3 regions of the Rhizobium sp. FG96 genome follow, and region 2 is predicted to be linked to each of the others. Evidence: riboswitches for the same ligand, from Rfam matches in the RefSeq annotation. Region 2 holds a riboswitch; each other region holds the start of a gene.
What was found. A riboswitch is a leader RNA that binds a small molecule or an ion and turns the genes downstream of it on or off. The one in region 2 is predicted to bind thiamine pyrophosphate.

Region 1 (4,206 bases), on a different contig from region 2:
ATCCCGCTCGACAAGTGGTTCGGCACTTTCCACGACGGTTCGCCCGAGGCCCAGGAGCGCATGGACAAGCGCTTCATGGAGCAGGCAAGGCGCCGCGCCGAAAAGAAGGCGCGCGGCGAGCAGCAGGCAAGCTGACTGATTTCCCAAGCGAGCGACCGAGAAAGGCCCGGCTGCAGAGCCGGGCCCTTTGCTATGCGGATGCCCTGCAAATGAGGCGTTTTCATCAAATTATCGGCGGACCGCACGGCCTTCCCCGGCTAACGTTTTCCTGCGGCCGCCTGGCGCCGCCTTATCTCTGGGAGGAGAGAACATGCTGAAATTGCTGACCGCCAGCGCCGTTGCGCTGGTGCTTGCGTCGCAGGCGCACGCTGCCGACCGTATCGGTGTTTCGATGGGCACGCTGTCCAACAACTTTCAGACGCTCATCGTCAACGGCATGGAAGACTACGCCAAGTCGATCGGGGTAGAGTTGCAGATCGAAGACGCGACGACCGACGTCAACAAGCAGCTCGATCAGGTGAAGAATTTTGCGGCCGGCGGCGTCTCCGCCATCATCGTTGACCCCGTCGATTCCGATGGCACGCCCGCTCTCAGCAAGGTTGCCGAAGATGCCGGCATCCCGCTCATCTATGTCAATGTCCAGCCGACCGACCTCAACACGCTCGGCAAGCAGCAGGCCTTCGTCGGCTCCAACGAAACTGAATCCGGCACGTTGCAGACCAAGGAAGTCTGTCGCATGCTCGGCGGCAAGGGCAATGTCGTCATCATGATCGGCGACCTCACCAGCCAGGCGGCGCGCCAGCGCACGCAGGACGTTCACGATGTCGTCAAGACGCCTGAATGCAGCGGCATCAAGGTCGCCCAGGAGCAGGTCGGCAACTGGAGCCGCGTCAACGGCGCCGATCTGGTTTCCAACTGGCTGACATCGGGCGTCGAATTCGATGCCATCATCGCCAATAATGACGAAATGGCGCTCGGCGCGATTTCGGCGCTGAAGGCCGCCGGCGCCTCGACCGACAAGATCATCGTCTCAGGCATCGACGCGACGCCCGAGGCGCTGCAGGCGATGAAGACAGGCGATCTCAAGGTCACCGTGTTTCAGGATGCCAAGGGCCAGGGCAAGGGATCGATCGATGCCGCGATGAAGGCGATCAAGGGCGAGAAGCTCGACCGAGAGGTCTGGATCCCCTTCCAGCTCGTCACCCAGAAGAACATGGCGGATTTCGAACACCTGAACTAAGGCGCCGCCTGCCTCACGGGCGGCGTCAGGACGGCCACGATGCGCTCAGGCCATCGTGGCCATTCGCATGTCAGGCGGCGGGCAGGGGCTCGCTGATGACGACGAAATTGGCGCAGCTATGCTCGACATTGGCAATGCGGATGCGCAATTCGCGCCGCGAGGTCAGCAGAAACAGGAAGACCTTCTTGGCCCGCTGCGCTCTGCGCAGCACTTCCTCGCCGCCGAAAAGCAGGCCATCGCGCTCTCCGAGCTCGAAGGCGACATGCTCACTATAGTTCTCGTCCGTGATGGTGATTGTTCCGAGACCCGACAGCATGTGAGCATTCCTCATGATGGGAATGACTTTTGTCGAAGTCCTAAATTAGTGCAACACGGTGTTCCGGTTTTCCACGAGATGTTGGAAAGCGTACCGGCGATCATAGAAAAGGGCACGCTGAATGAAGGCGTGTCCTTACATTGGGGAGATGGGTGGCGCCTAGAACTTGACGCCGACGCCGATCATGATGGTGTTCTGGTTCAGGTCGAAATCGCCGCCAGCCGCGCCGAAATTGCCGCTGCCGTAATCGGTGTAGCGATATTCGCCGCGGGCAAAGATATTCTGGGTGAAGGCGTAATCGATGCCGGCGCCGATGGTCCAGCCGTTCAGCGTATCCGATTCGTCTGGCCCGACATCCGGATTGGCCTCGGCGCGGGCGATTGCCCAGCCGGCCGTGCCGTAGATCAGCGCATTGTCGAAGGCATAGCCGACGCGGGCGCGAACCGAGCCCTGCCAGGTCGTCTCGACCGAGCCAAAGGCTACATCCTCTTTGTTCCAGTTGTGCAGGACGTCACCTTCGACACCGACAACCCAGTTGTTGTCGAACTGATAGTTATAGCCGCCGAAGACGCCGAGAATGCCGCCATTGGCATCGACATCCGACGTACCGGAAGGATCGAAGGTGTTCCAGCTATAGCCACCCTCGGCGCCGATATAGGGGCCGGACCAGGTGAAGACAGGTGTTATCGCTTCGGGCTCGACAGGGGCGGGCGGCGGCGTCAGGTCCGCGGCCTGAGCGGAAATGCCGGCAAGTGAGGCAGCCAGCGCGGTGAGAATAACGAATTTCATATTCGGTCTCCCTAATGCTTAGGGGTCAAGTAGGGTGCCTGATCCAAAAGTCTCTAATTAATTTTGTAGCTGAGACCCCGGAATACAAGACCGGCGAAGGCCTGCGACAGATGCGCCATTGACTTCAGGCCGGGAAAACGACAGGTTCCGCCCATTCCGAGGGGAGCATCTGACGATGCTGAGATGGCGGTGAGCCGGACCCTTGAACCTGATCCGGGTCATGCCGGCGTAGGAACGGAACAAGATGCCGGCGGCATCTCCCCTTCTTCTTCGCTTTGCCTGGATCTCCAATTCTGTCTGGAGATCGCTTCGCCATGTCTGTCTTTCCGTTCCCGCATCCGGCCCGCGCGAAGGCCTAGCGATGCGTCCGCTCAACGCCCTCGGCGGCGTGGCCCTGCTGATCGCTCTCTGGCAGGCGGTCATCTGGATCTTCGCGCCCGCGCATTTCATTCTGCCGTCGCCTGCCGACGTCGTCGCCGTCTTCGGCAGGCAGCCGCTCTTCCTGCTTGAGCAGAGCCTGACGACGGCGCTCGAAATCGTCCTCGGCCTGCTCTGCGGCGCCATATCGGGCGCGGCCGTCGCCTTCGCGCTCGCCGCCTTTCCGGCGGCCGCCACGCTCGTCTGGCCGATGGTACTGATCCTGCAGGCTTTCCCGGTCTTCGTGCTGGCGCCGATCCTGGTTATCTGGCTGGGTTTCGGCATTGCCTCGAAGATCGCCATGGCGACGATCATCATCTTCTTTCCCGTGGCCTCCGCCTTTGCCGACGGGCTGCGCCGCACCGAGCGGGATATTCTCGATGCGGTATCGCTGACAGAGGCCAGCCATTGGCAGACGCTGATGCGGATCCGCCTGCCGCTCGCCCTGCCGTCCCTCGTCTCCGGCCTCAGGATCGCTGCACCCCTCGCGCCACTCGGCGCCGTGATCGGCGAATGGGTCGGCGCGTCCTCCGGCCTCGGCTTCGTCATGGTCCAGGCCAATGCCCGCATGCAGACGGACATGGTCTTTGCCGCCATGGCCGTGCTCGCCGCCATGACCGTCATCTGCCGCGTCGCCGTCGACAGGCTCACCTCCGGCTGGACCCCATGGGCCACCACGAACTGACTTCTTCTTCCCGCAAAATCATGGAGCAAACATGCTGCGTCTGATATCCGCCACTCTCCTTGCGATCGCGACCCTCGCGTCGCCCTCCTTCGCCAACGACAAGCTGACCGTCATGCTCGAATGGTTCGTCAATCCGGACCATGCGCCGATGGTGATCGCTCAAGAGAAGGGCCTGTTCGCCGCCGCCGGTCTCGACGTCACCCTCATTCCGCCCGCCGATCCCTCCGCGGTGCCGCGTCTCATCGCTGCCAAGCAGGCCGATATCGGCATCCACTACCAGCCCAATCTCTATCTCGATCATGAAGCCGGATTGCCGATCGTCCGCATCGGCACGCTGGTCGAAACGCCGCTGAATACGGTGACCGTGCTGGCCGACGGGCCGATCAAGAGCCTCGCCGATCTGAAGGGCAAGAAGGTCGGTTTCTCCGTCACCGGTTTCGAGGATGCGATGCTGAAGCGGATGCTCGCAAATGCCGGTCTCAAGAAGGACGATGTCGAGCTCGTCAACGTCAACTTCTCGCTCTCGCCGTCGCTGATCGCGGGCAAGGTCGATGCGACCGTCGGCGGCTTCCGCAATTTCGAGCTGACGCAGATGAAGCTCGAGGGTCACGAGGGCAAGGCCTTCTATCCGGAAGAAAACGGCGTGCCGCCCTATGACGAACTGATCTTCATTGCCCATCGTGATTCGGCCGCCGATTCGCGTCTGCCGCGCTTCCTCGGTGCGATCGAGCAGGCCTCCGTCTTCATCACCAACCACCC
Region 2 (4,206 bases):
CGGGGCATGCCAGATATCTCCAGGCCGAGTGCGGCATTGTCGATCAGCCGCCGCCAAGGCATCAGCGCATCGCGCTGCGGCATGAAGGCGAAGGGGCGTTCGGCGGCGTCGAGCGGCTGGCCGTTCATGCGGATGCTGCCGGCGGATGCGGTGGCGCAGCCTGTCAACAGCCGGAAGAGTGTCGATTTGCCGGCGCCGGAGGGGCCGAGGACGGATATGAATTCGCCCTGCTTCAGGTGCAGCGAGATGCCGGCGAGCACATCGATATTGCCGAGGCGGCAGCTGAGGTTTTCGATATCGAGGAGGGGCGCGCTGCTCATTCCAGGTCCTCCCCGTTTGCCCGGTGCCAGGGCATGGCGAGGCGCTCGGCGAGGACCGCGAGTGAGAACAGCAAGAGCGTCAGCAGAGCGCTGCCGAGGACGGCGGCAAGCACGAGATCGGCGCGGAAATTGTTCTTGGCGTTGAGGATATAGATACCGAGCCCGCGGGCGGCCCCTGCATATTCCGCGAAGATGGCGCCGACGACGGCATAGGTGATCGATATCCTGAGACCGGCGAAGAAATAGGGCAGCGATGACGGCAGGCGGGCGGCGAGGAAGCGTTTCCACCGAGAGGCGCCCATGGTGGTCAGCAGTTCCTCGATCTCCGGCTCTGTCGCCTCATAGCCGCGTGTGAGGGCCACAAGCATCGGAAAGAAGGTGACGAGGGCGACCAGCAGGATTTTCGGCAGCAGGCCGAAGCCGAACCAGAGGACGATCAAGGGCGCGATGGCGACGAGCGGCAGCGTCTGGCTGATGACGAAAACAGGCATCAGCGCCGAGCGCAGGCGCGGCACGAAATCGATCAGCACCGAAAACACGAAAGCGATGAGAAGGGAGGCGGCGAAACCCGCCAGGGTCGCCTGCAATGTCGGCCAGCTATTCGCCAGCAGCGCGGCACGTTCGGCAAAGGCCTGTGCGAGAACGCGCGAGGGTGCGGGCAGCGTCGCGGGCGGGAGGCCGGCGATGCGCACATAGCTTTCCCAGGCGGCGAGCACAGCGCCGACGGACAGGATGGCGGGAATGAAACGGGCGGCAAGGCCCGGCAACCGGACAGATCTCGGCATCGGCAGGATCCTGACGTGACGCTGAGATCAGACGGCGGAGGGGCTGTTGGCCGATACGGTGAGATCGATCGTGACATGGCCGTTCGGCGGCCCGAAGCGGACGAAGGCTTCGTGGATCGTCGCGAAGACGGCACCGGCATCGCCCTTGACGCGGGTGCAGAAATTCTTCGAACGGTCGAAGACGCCCGAGTTCTTCAGGAAGTCGATGCAGCCGTAGATCTCTTCCATGTGATCGCCGGTGCCCATGACATAGAGCGAGAACTGCGCGGCTGCATGGCGGCCGGTGACCGGGGCGGAAGCGACCGCTTCGAGAGCCGACGCCTTGCGCTCGGCAAGCGGCAGGACCGGGCCCGTCAGGGCTTCGGTGTGGCACATGGGATCATCGGGCTCGCCGGGGCAGCCGCGGGAGATGGTGGCGCGCAGCACCGCGTGGATGCCGTCTGCCGAGCCCGCGACATAGAGATCGCGCATGGCGGCGAAGACGATATCGGGCGTGCCGACGATCAGCGTCGAGATGTCGTCGGTCTCGATCCTGAGCTTTTCGCGATAGGGATCAAGTGCCGGAAGGGCAGACAGGATGACGTCGACGAAACGGTCGGTCATCGGGTAAAGGGAAATTTGTGCGCCAGAAAACATCGCTCGCCTCGCTCCGCTGGTATTATCCAGATCAGCTAAAGAGTTTGAGGCCATGCCAGCCGCATCTCAGCCCCGGCTATACGGAGCACCCCTGTCGTTGGCGCCTTTTAAACATGCGCCGCGCGGCTTGTAAAGCGGCGATCTGACGAGGGGCAAAATTGCGCTCGGCTTTCTTTTTCCTTTCGTTTCTGCCTCTTAAATGATCTATCTGAAAGCATCAGAGCTTCATGGGAGGGGGCAGGGATGAGCGGATATGTTCTGGCGATCGATCAGGGCACGACATCGACGCGGGCGATCGTGTTCGATGGCGAGATGAAGATCGCAGGCGTGGGCCAGAAGGAGTTCACGCAGATCTATCCGCGCTCGGGATGGGTGGAGCATGACCCTGAGGAAATCTGGGATTCCGTCGTTTCGACGATCCAGATGGCGCTGCGCGAAGCGAAGGTGAAGGCGACTGACATTGCCGCATTGGGGATCACCAACCAGCGCGAGACCGTCGTCGTCTGGGAGCGGGAAACCGGCAAGCCGATCCAGAATGCCATCGTCTGGCAGGACCGGCGCACGGCGAGCTATTGCGAAAACCTGAAGCGCCAGGACCTCGAGAAGATCTTCACCAGGAAGACCGGCCTGATCCTCGATCCTTATTTCTCGGGCACCAAGCTCTCCTGGATGCTCGCCAATGTGAAGGGTGCGCGCGCCCGCGCCGCCAAGGGCGAACTCTGCTTCGGCACGATCGACACGTTCCTGATCTGGCGGCTGACCGGCGGCAAGAGTTTCGCCACCGACGCGACCAATGCCTCGCGCACGCTGATGTATAACATCGCCGAGAACGAATGGGACAAGGACCTGCTGGAGATCCTGCGCGTTCCCGCCGCCATGCTGCCGGAGGTGAAGGACTGCTCTGCCGATTTCGGCATCGTCGAGAAGTCGATCCTCGGCGCCGAGATCCCGATCCTCGGAGTTGCCGGCGACCAGCAGGCGGCAACGATAGGCCAGGCCTGCTTCGAGCCTGGCATGCTGAAATCCACCTATGGCACCGGCTGCTTCGCGCTTTTGAATACCGGCTCCGACATGGTGCGTTCGAAGAACCGGCTGTTGACGACGATCGCCTACCGGCTGGACGGCGAGACGACCTATGCCTTGGAGGGATCGATCTTCATCGCCGGAGCGGCCGTCCAGTGGCTGCGCGACGGTCTCGGCATCATCGACACGGCCGGCGAGACCGGCAAGCTCGCCGAGAATGCCGATCCCTCGCAGGAGGTCTATCTGGTGCCGGCGTTCACCGGTCTCGGCGCGCCGCATTGGGATCCGAAGGCGCGCGGGGCAATCTTCGGCCTGACACGCAACAGCGGCCCGGCGGAATTCGCCCGCGCTGCGCTGGAAGCCGTCTGCTACCAGACCCGCGATCTGCTCGATGCGATGCAGAAGGACTGGAAGAACGGCAGCGACGACACGGTGCTGCGCGTCGATGGCGGCATGGTCGCCTCCGACTGGACGATGCAGCGGCTCTCCGACCTGCTCGACGCGCCCGTCGACCGGCCGGTGATCCTGGAGACGACGGCGCTCGGAGCTGCCTGGCTCGCCGGCAGCCGGGCCGGCGTCTGGCCGGACCGCAAGACCTTCTCTGCGAAGTGGAAGCGCAACCGTCGCTTCGAACCAGACATGGACGAGAAGACCCGTTCCGCCAAACTCAAGGGGTGGAAGAATGCGGTGAAGCGGACGCTGAGCGATGCCTGATCAGGCCGCCGCCACCGCCCTTTCGCGCCTAGCCGGCGGGCTGTAGAGCCAGCTTGCGCCGGAGCGGTCGGCGGTTGCCTTGATTGCCAGCGACAGCGTGATGGCGGTGACGCAGATCAGGGGTGCGGCGAGATAGCCGATCGATGGTGAGGGCTCGACCAGGGTGGCGATCAGGCCGGCTATGCCGGCGACGATCATCACATGGGTGACGTAGACCGGCAGCGTGTTGCGGCCGAAATAGGAAAAGACGTCGCGCAGGGCCTTCAGCCGCGACATCAGCACGGCCATGCCGCACAGCCATGACAGACCTGCGATCGACGACGCAGAGGCCCAGAGGCCGGGCTCGATCGGCTGCAGGCGGCTGCGCAGCGCCAGCAGCAGGATGAAAGCGGTAAAGCCACCGGCCGCGAAGGGGAGAGGGCGCTCGGTCAGCGTTTCGGCGATCAGCCTGCCATACCAGCAGCCGAAGGCGAAGAAGACGAAATACTGCAGCACATTGCGGTGGGTGAAGAGATCGATCGGCAGATAGCCGCCGAAGGTGAGGATCGAGAGAATGGTGCCGACGGCGATGACCGGGATGCGCGGCGCCGAGGAGAGCAGCTTGGTGACGGTCATGAAGATTGCCAGCGCCCAGATGAACCAGATGCCGGTATTCGGCGCCCACCACATTTCAATGAGCTGATAGGGATCCGACCCCTCCGAGGGCACGAGGCCGTTGGTGTGGACAT
Region 3 (4,206 bases), on a different contig from region 2:
TTGCTGGTGGCGATGGTCTGGCGGGCGCGGATCAGGGCTGCCGATACCAGCAGCGCCAGTGTGGCGGCGGAGATGGATATACCGAAGCTCATCGCCGCGGCCTGCCAGAAGACGGGTTCGCCAAGCAGTTTCGGCAGGTCGGCTTTCAGGCCGGCGACGACGACCGAGAGAAGTGGCGACAGGAGAAAGGCTGTGACGACGATCAATAGCAGGCTGTCCAATAGCCTCGCTGTGGGCTTCCTGCCATCGAAACGCATTGCTCGTTGGCCCGTCGTCAGCCCCTCGTCAGGGCTCGCTGGCAGGAGCGACATGGCGGCGAGGACGAGGCCGGTCAGCGCGATCTGCAGCAGGGAAAGTGCGACGGCGCGGCCGGGATCGAAATCGAAGCGAAGCGACTGGTAGATCGCCACCTCGACCGTCGTTGCCGCAGGACCGCCGCCGAGCGTCAGCACCAGCGTGAAGCTGGTGGCACAGAGCATGAAGATCAGCCCCGCGATACCGGGGATCAGGCCGCGGATGGCGGGCCATTCGATGAAACGGAAGATGGCGCGCTGACGCATGCCGAGATTGCTCGCCATCAGCCAGTATTCAGAGGGCAGCCGTTCAAGACCGGCAAGCATCAGCCGGCAGGCGAGCGGCAGGTTGAAGAAGACGTGGGCAAGCAGAATGCCGGTCAGGCCATAGATGCTGACGGGTTCGGCGAGGCCGAGTTTCGTCAGCGCGCTGTTGAGCAGGCCCTGCCTGCCCCAGATGCCGATCAGGCCGAGCGCGCCGATCAGGACGGGCAGTCCCATCGGCACCGCCATCAGCCGGATGATCCAGATGCGGCCGGGAAATTGCGGCTGGCGGGCGAGCGACCGCGCGACAGGGATCGCCAGGAAAACCGATAGCAGCGTGGAGAGGACTGCCTGCAGCAGCGTGAAGCGCAGGACGCGGAGGATATAGGGATCGGAAATGATCCCGGCAAAGGCAGCGCCCCCGCCGGAGGCGGCAAGCGAAACGGCAGCGATACCGATGAAAAGCAGGATGGCGGCGAGCGCAATTGCGCCGCCCGCCAATGCATTTCGCCGTTCCGCCGCCGTCTGCAGCATCAGTTCATGCTCATCGCCGCAAGCCACTCGTCGATCCAGGCCTTGCGGTTCTTGGCGACGTCATCCGGCGACATCAGGAAAGTCTTGGAGGGGTTGACGAGCTTGCCGAAAGCATCCGGCAGGGGCGTGGATGTCGCCGAGACCGGCATCATCCAGTTGTTGGTCGGGATCGTGTCCTGGAAGCCGGGGGTGACCATGAACTTCAGGAAGTCGCGGGCAAGATCCTTGTCTGGCGCGTTCTTCAGCAGGCCGGCGACTTCGATCTGGATATAGTGGCCCTCGGAGAAGGCGGCCGCCTGATAGCGGTCGGTGTTTTCAGCGACCATGTGGTAAGCCGGGGACGTCGTATAGGAGAGCACCATCGGCGCCTCGCCCTTGGTGAACAGGCCATAGGCCTCCGACCAGCCTGGCGTGACCGTCAGGATGCGGTTCTTGAGCTTGGCCCAGGCTTCCGGCGCCTTGTCGCCGTAAACGGACTTCACCCAAAGCAGCAGGCCGAGACCCGGCGTAGAGGTGCGCGGATCCTCGATGACGATCTTCTGCGACGGGTCGCCGTCGACCAGTTCCTGCATGCTTTTCGGTGGGTTCTTTACCGTCTGCGTGTCGTAGATGATGGCGAAGTGGCCGTAGTCATAGGGAACGAAGACATCGTCCTTGAAATCGCCGGGTACCTTCAAGGCGCTGGTATCGACGCCGCTGGCGTCAAACAGGCCCGTATCCTTGGCTTCGGTGATCAAGTTGGTGTCGATGCCGAGCACGACGTCGGCCTTCGTCGAGGCGCCCTCGAGCTTGAGGCGTGAGAGAAGGGCGACGCCATCGGCGACGCTCACGAAATTGACGGTGCAGGCGCAGGTCTTCTCGAAGGCTTCCTTCACCTTGGGGCCAGGACCCCATTCGGAGGTGAAGCTTTCGTAGGTATAGACCGTCAGCGTCTTGTCTGCGGCCTGGGCCGGAGCGATGGCTGAGGTAACGGCGAGAAGCGCCGTGGCGAAAAGTGCGATCAATGGTTTGCGGCCGGGCATGGCGCGCCTCCTCCTATACAAGTTGTTTCACGGGAAAAGGGCGGTGCCTGGTGTCACGCGCGCATCTAATCCCTCCGCCGGTGTTAACCGGATCAGGTTCCGCGGGTTGGCTTGAAGCCTCTCAGCCAGCTGTCCTTGCGGACACGGGCACCCCGTTAGAGCGTTGGCAGATGTATAGTGGTGACGGCTTTATGACAAGGGCGAAGCTCGCCCTCGTCAGGTCACTCGGCTGCTTCAGCTGCAGCCGCAGACGTCTTCGCTTCGCCGTGGCGCGGCAGCTGTACTGGCTTCAGCAGGAACGCTGCGATCAGGCCGATCAGGGCGAAAGCGCAGGAGGTCATGAAGAGCGGCGTGAAGGCCGCCGAATAGGCATCGGCCACCGCCTGTCGGCTGGCTTCCGGCAATGCCGCCATCATCTTCGGCGTCAGCTGTTCGATATCGGCGACACCGGGGATGGAGACGCCGACCTTGGCGAGTTGCGAGCCGATGATCGCGCCGTAGATCGAGATGGCGATCGAGGCGCCGCCCATGCGCGACAGCGTCACCGAACCCGTTGCAGCACCGACGTCACGGGCCGGAGCCGCGTTCTGCACGCCGATGATCGGTACCTGCTGCGCCAGCCCGATGCCGATGCCGTGCAGGGCCATCAGCAGGCCGATAACTGGTAGGGGCGTTCCAGCGTGAACCTGCGTCAGCAACGCGAAAGCGATGGCGCTGCAGGAGAGGCTGGCGATGGCGAAGGGCTTGTAACGGCCGGTGCGCGAGATGGTGCGGCCGGCAAACAACGAACCGCAGACAAGACCGCCGGTTAGCATGATGAAGAGCAGGCCGGCATGCGAGGGCGAGAGGCCTGTTGTCGTCTGCAGGAACAGCGCGAAATAGTTGGCCATGCCGATGGCGATGCCGCCGCCGGTGATCGACATGATCAAGAGAAGCGGGAAGGTCGGGTTGCGGAACAGCGACAGCGGCACGATCGGTTCGGCAGCGCGGCGCTCGACGAAGACCCAGGCGATGGCGCAGACAACGCCTGCGGCAATGATGCCGAGGCTCTGCGGTGCAAGGATCGAACCGAAGAGCTCGCTGCCATCGGCCATCAGCACGATGCTCGTTGTGGTCATCGCCAGCAGCAGGGCACCGGCATAGTCGATCTTCGGGCGGCGGTGCGGCTTGCGGTAGGGCAGCATCAGCGCCAGGCCGATGAGCACAACGAAACCGATGGGGACATTGACCAGAAAGATCGAGCGCCAGCCGAACAGATCGCTCATCATGCCGCCGAGAACGGGGCCGATGGCGCTCGATGCCATCAGCACGAGGCTGGAATAGCTCTGGTAGCGGGCGCGCTCGCGCGGCTCGAAAAGGTCGGCATTGACGGCGAAGATCGACACCATGATGCCGCCGCCGCCGAGGCCCTGCAGCACGCGGGCGGCAATCAGCGTGTTCATCGAGACAGCCAGACCGCAGACAGCCGAGCCAACGGTGAAGATCGCGATCGCCGTCATCATCACATATTTGCGGCCGAAGAGGTCGCCGAGCTTGCCGTAGACGGGCATCACGGCGCTGAGCGACAGGAGATAGGCCGAGCCGATCCAGCCGAAGCGCTCGAGGTGGCCGAATTCGCCGACGATCGTCGGCAGCGCCGTCGAGACGATCTGATTGTCCAGCGTTGCCATGAACATCGCGGTCATCAAAAACAGGAAGAGAATAAGCCTGCGGCGGGGATCCGTTACGAGCGGCTGGGAGGCAAGCTGCATATCCATGAAGACAGTTCCGATCTTGATCGTCAATTTATGTGACAAAAGCATATAAATGTCAATGACACTTGAATGACGCAGGCATGTTTCCTTCCCGTAAGCCTTCTGTTATGCTCGCCGCATGAACGAGAAACCCGCCCGAATTCACGAGCTCGATCCCCTGTCGCTGGAAAGCGAAAGTGTCTTGAGCATCGGCCAGAGCATGACCCGCATGAAGCTCATGACGGGCCGCAGGCTGATCGGGCGTCTTGCGATCCAGAGCGTCGCGCCGGATCTCGAACTTTCGCATCTCGATGTGCTCGATGCCGTACGCCGCGCGCAGCCGGCGGAGGAAGTGACGGT

Region 1: it holds a riboswitch for thiamine pyrophosphate, as region 2 does, so the genes downstream of both, ACODR6_RS06170 (ABC transporter permease) here and ACODR6_RS16200 (YkoF family thiamine/hydroxymethylpyrimidine-binding protein) in region 2, are expected to answer to the same signal.
Region 3: it holds a riboswitch for thiamine pyrophosphate, as region 2 does, so the genes downstream of both, thiB (thiamine ABC transporter substrate binding subunit) here and ACODR6_RS16200 (YkoF family thiamine/hydroxymethylpyrimidine-binding protein) in region 2, are expected to answer to the same signal.

What each region holds. Positions count from the first base shown of each region.
Region 1 covers NZ_JBMDIL010000002.1:608,957-613,162, forward strand. Annotated here, with positions in the region: gene ACODR6_RS06150 (sterol desaturase family protein) at 1-135, shown strand, start outside; gene ACODR6_RS06155 (sugar ABC transporter substrate-binding protein) at 311-1,240, shown strand; gene ACODR6_RS06160 (hypothetical protein) at 1,311-1,556, opposite strand; gene ACODR6_RS06165 (outer membrane protein) at 1,716-2,345, opposite strand; TPP riboswitch at 2,495-2,597, shown strand; gene ACODR6_RS06170 (ABC transporter permease) at 2,707-3,447, shown strand; gene ACODR6_RS06175 (ABC transporter substrate-binding protein) at 3,479-4,206, shown strand, end outside.
Region 2 covers NZ_JBMDIL010000007.1:225,788-229,993, reverse strand. Annotated here, with positions in the region: gene ACODR6_RS16210 (ABC transporter ATP-binding protein) at 1-320, opposite strand, end outside; gene ACODR6_RS16205 (ABC transporter permease) at 317-1,105, opposite strand; gene ACODR6_RS16200 (YkoF family thiamine/hydroxymethylpyrimidine-binding protein) at 1,133-1,741, opposite strand; TPP riboswitch at 1,733-1,844, opposite strand; gene glpK (glycerol kinase GlpK) at 1,985-3,478, shown strand; gene ACODR6_RS16190 (acyltransferase family protein) at 3,479-4,206, opposite strand, start outside.
Region 3 covers NZ_JBMDIL010000004.1:283,699-287,904, reverse strand. Annotated here, with positions in the region: gene thiP (thiamine/thiamine pyrophosphate ABC transporter permease ThiP) at 1-1,091, opposite strand, end outside; gene thiB (thiamine ABC transporter substrate binding subunit) at 1,091-2,113, opposite strand; TPP riboswitch at 2,166-2,278, opposite strand; gene ACODR6_RS09855 (MDR family MFS transporter) at 2,335-3,870, opposite strand; gene ACODR6_RS09850 (MarR family winged helix-turn-helix transcriptional regulator) at 3,986-4,206, shown strand, end outside.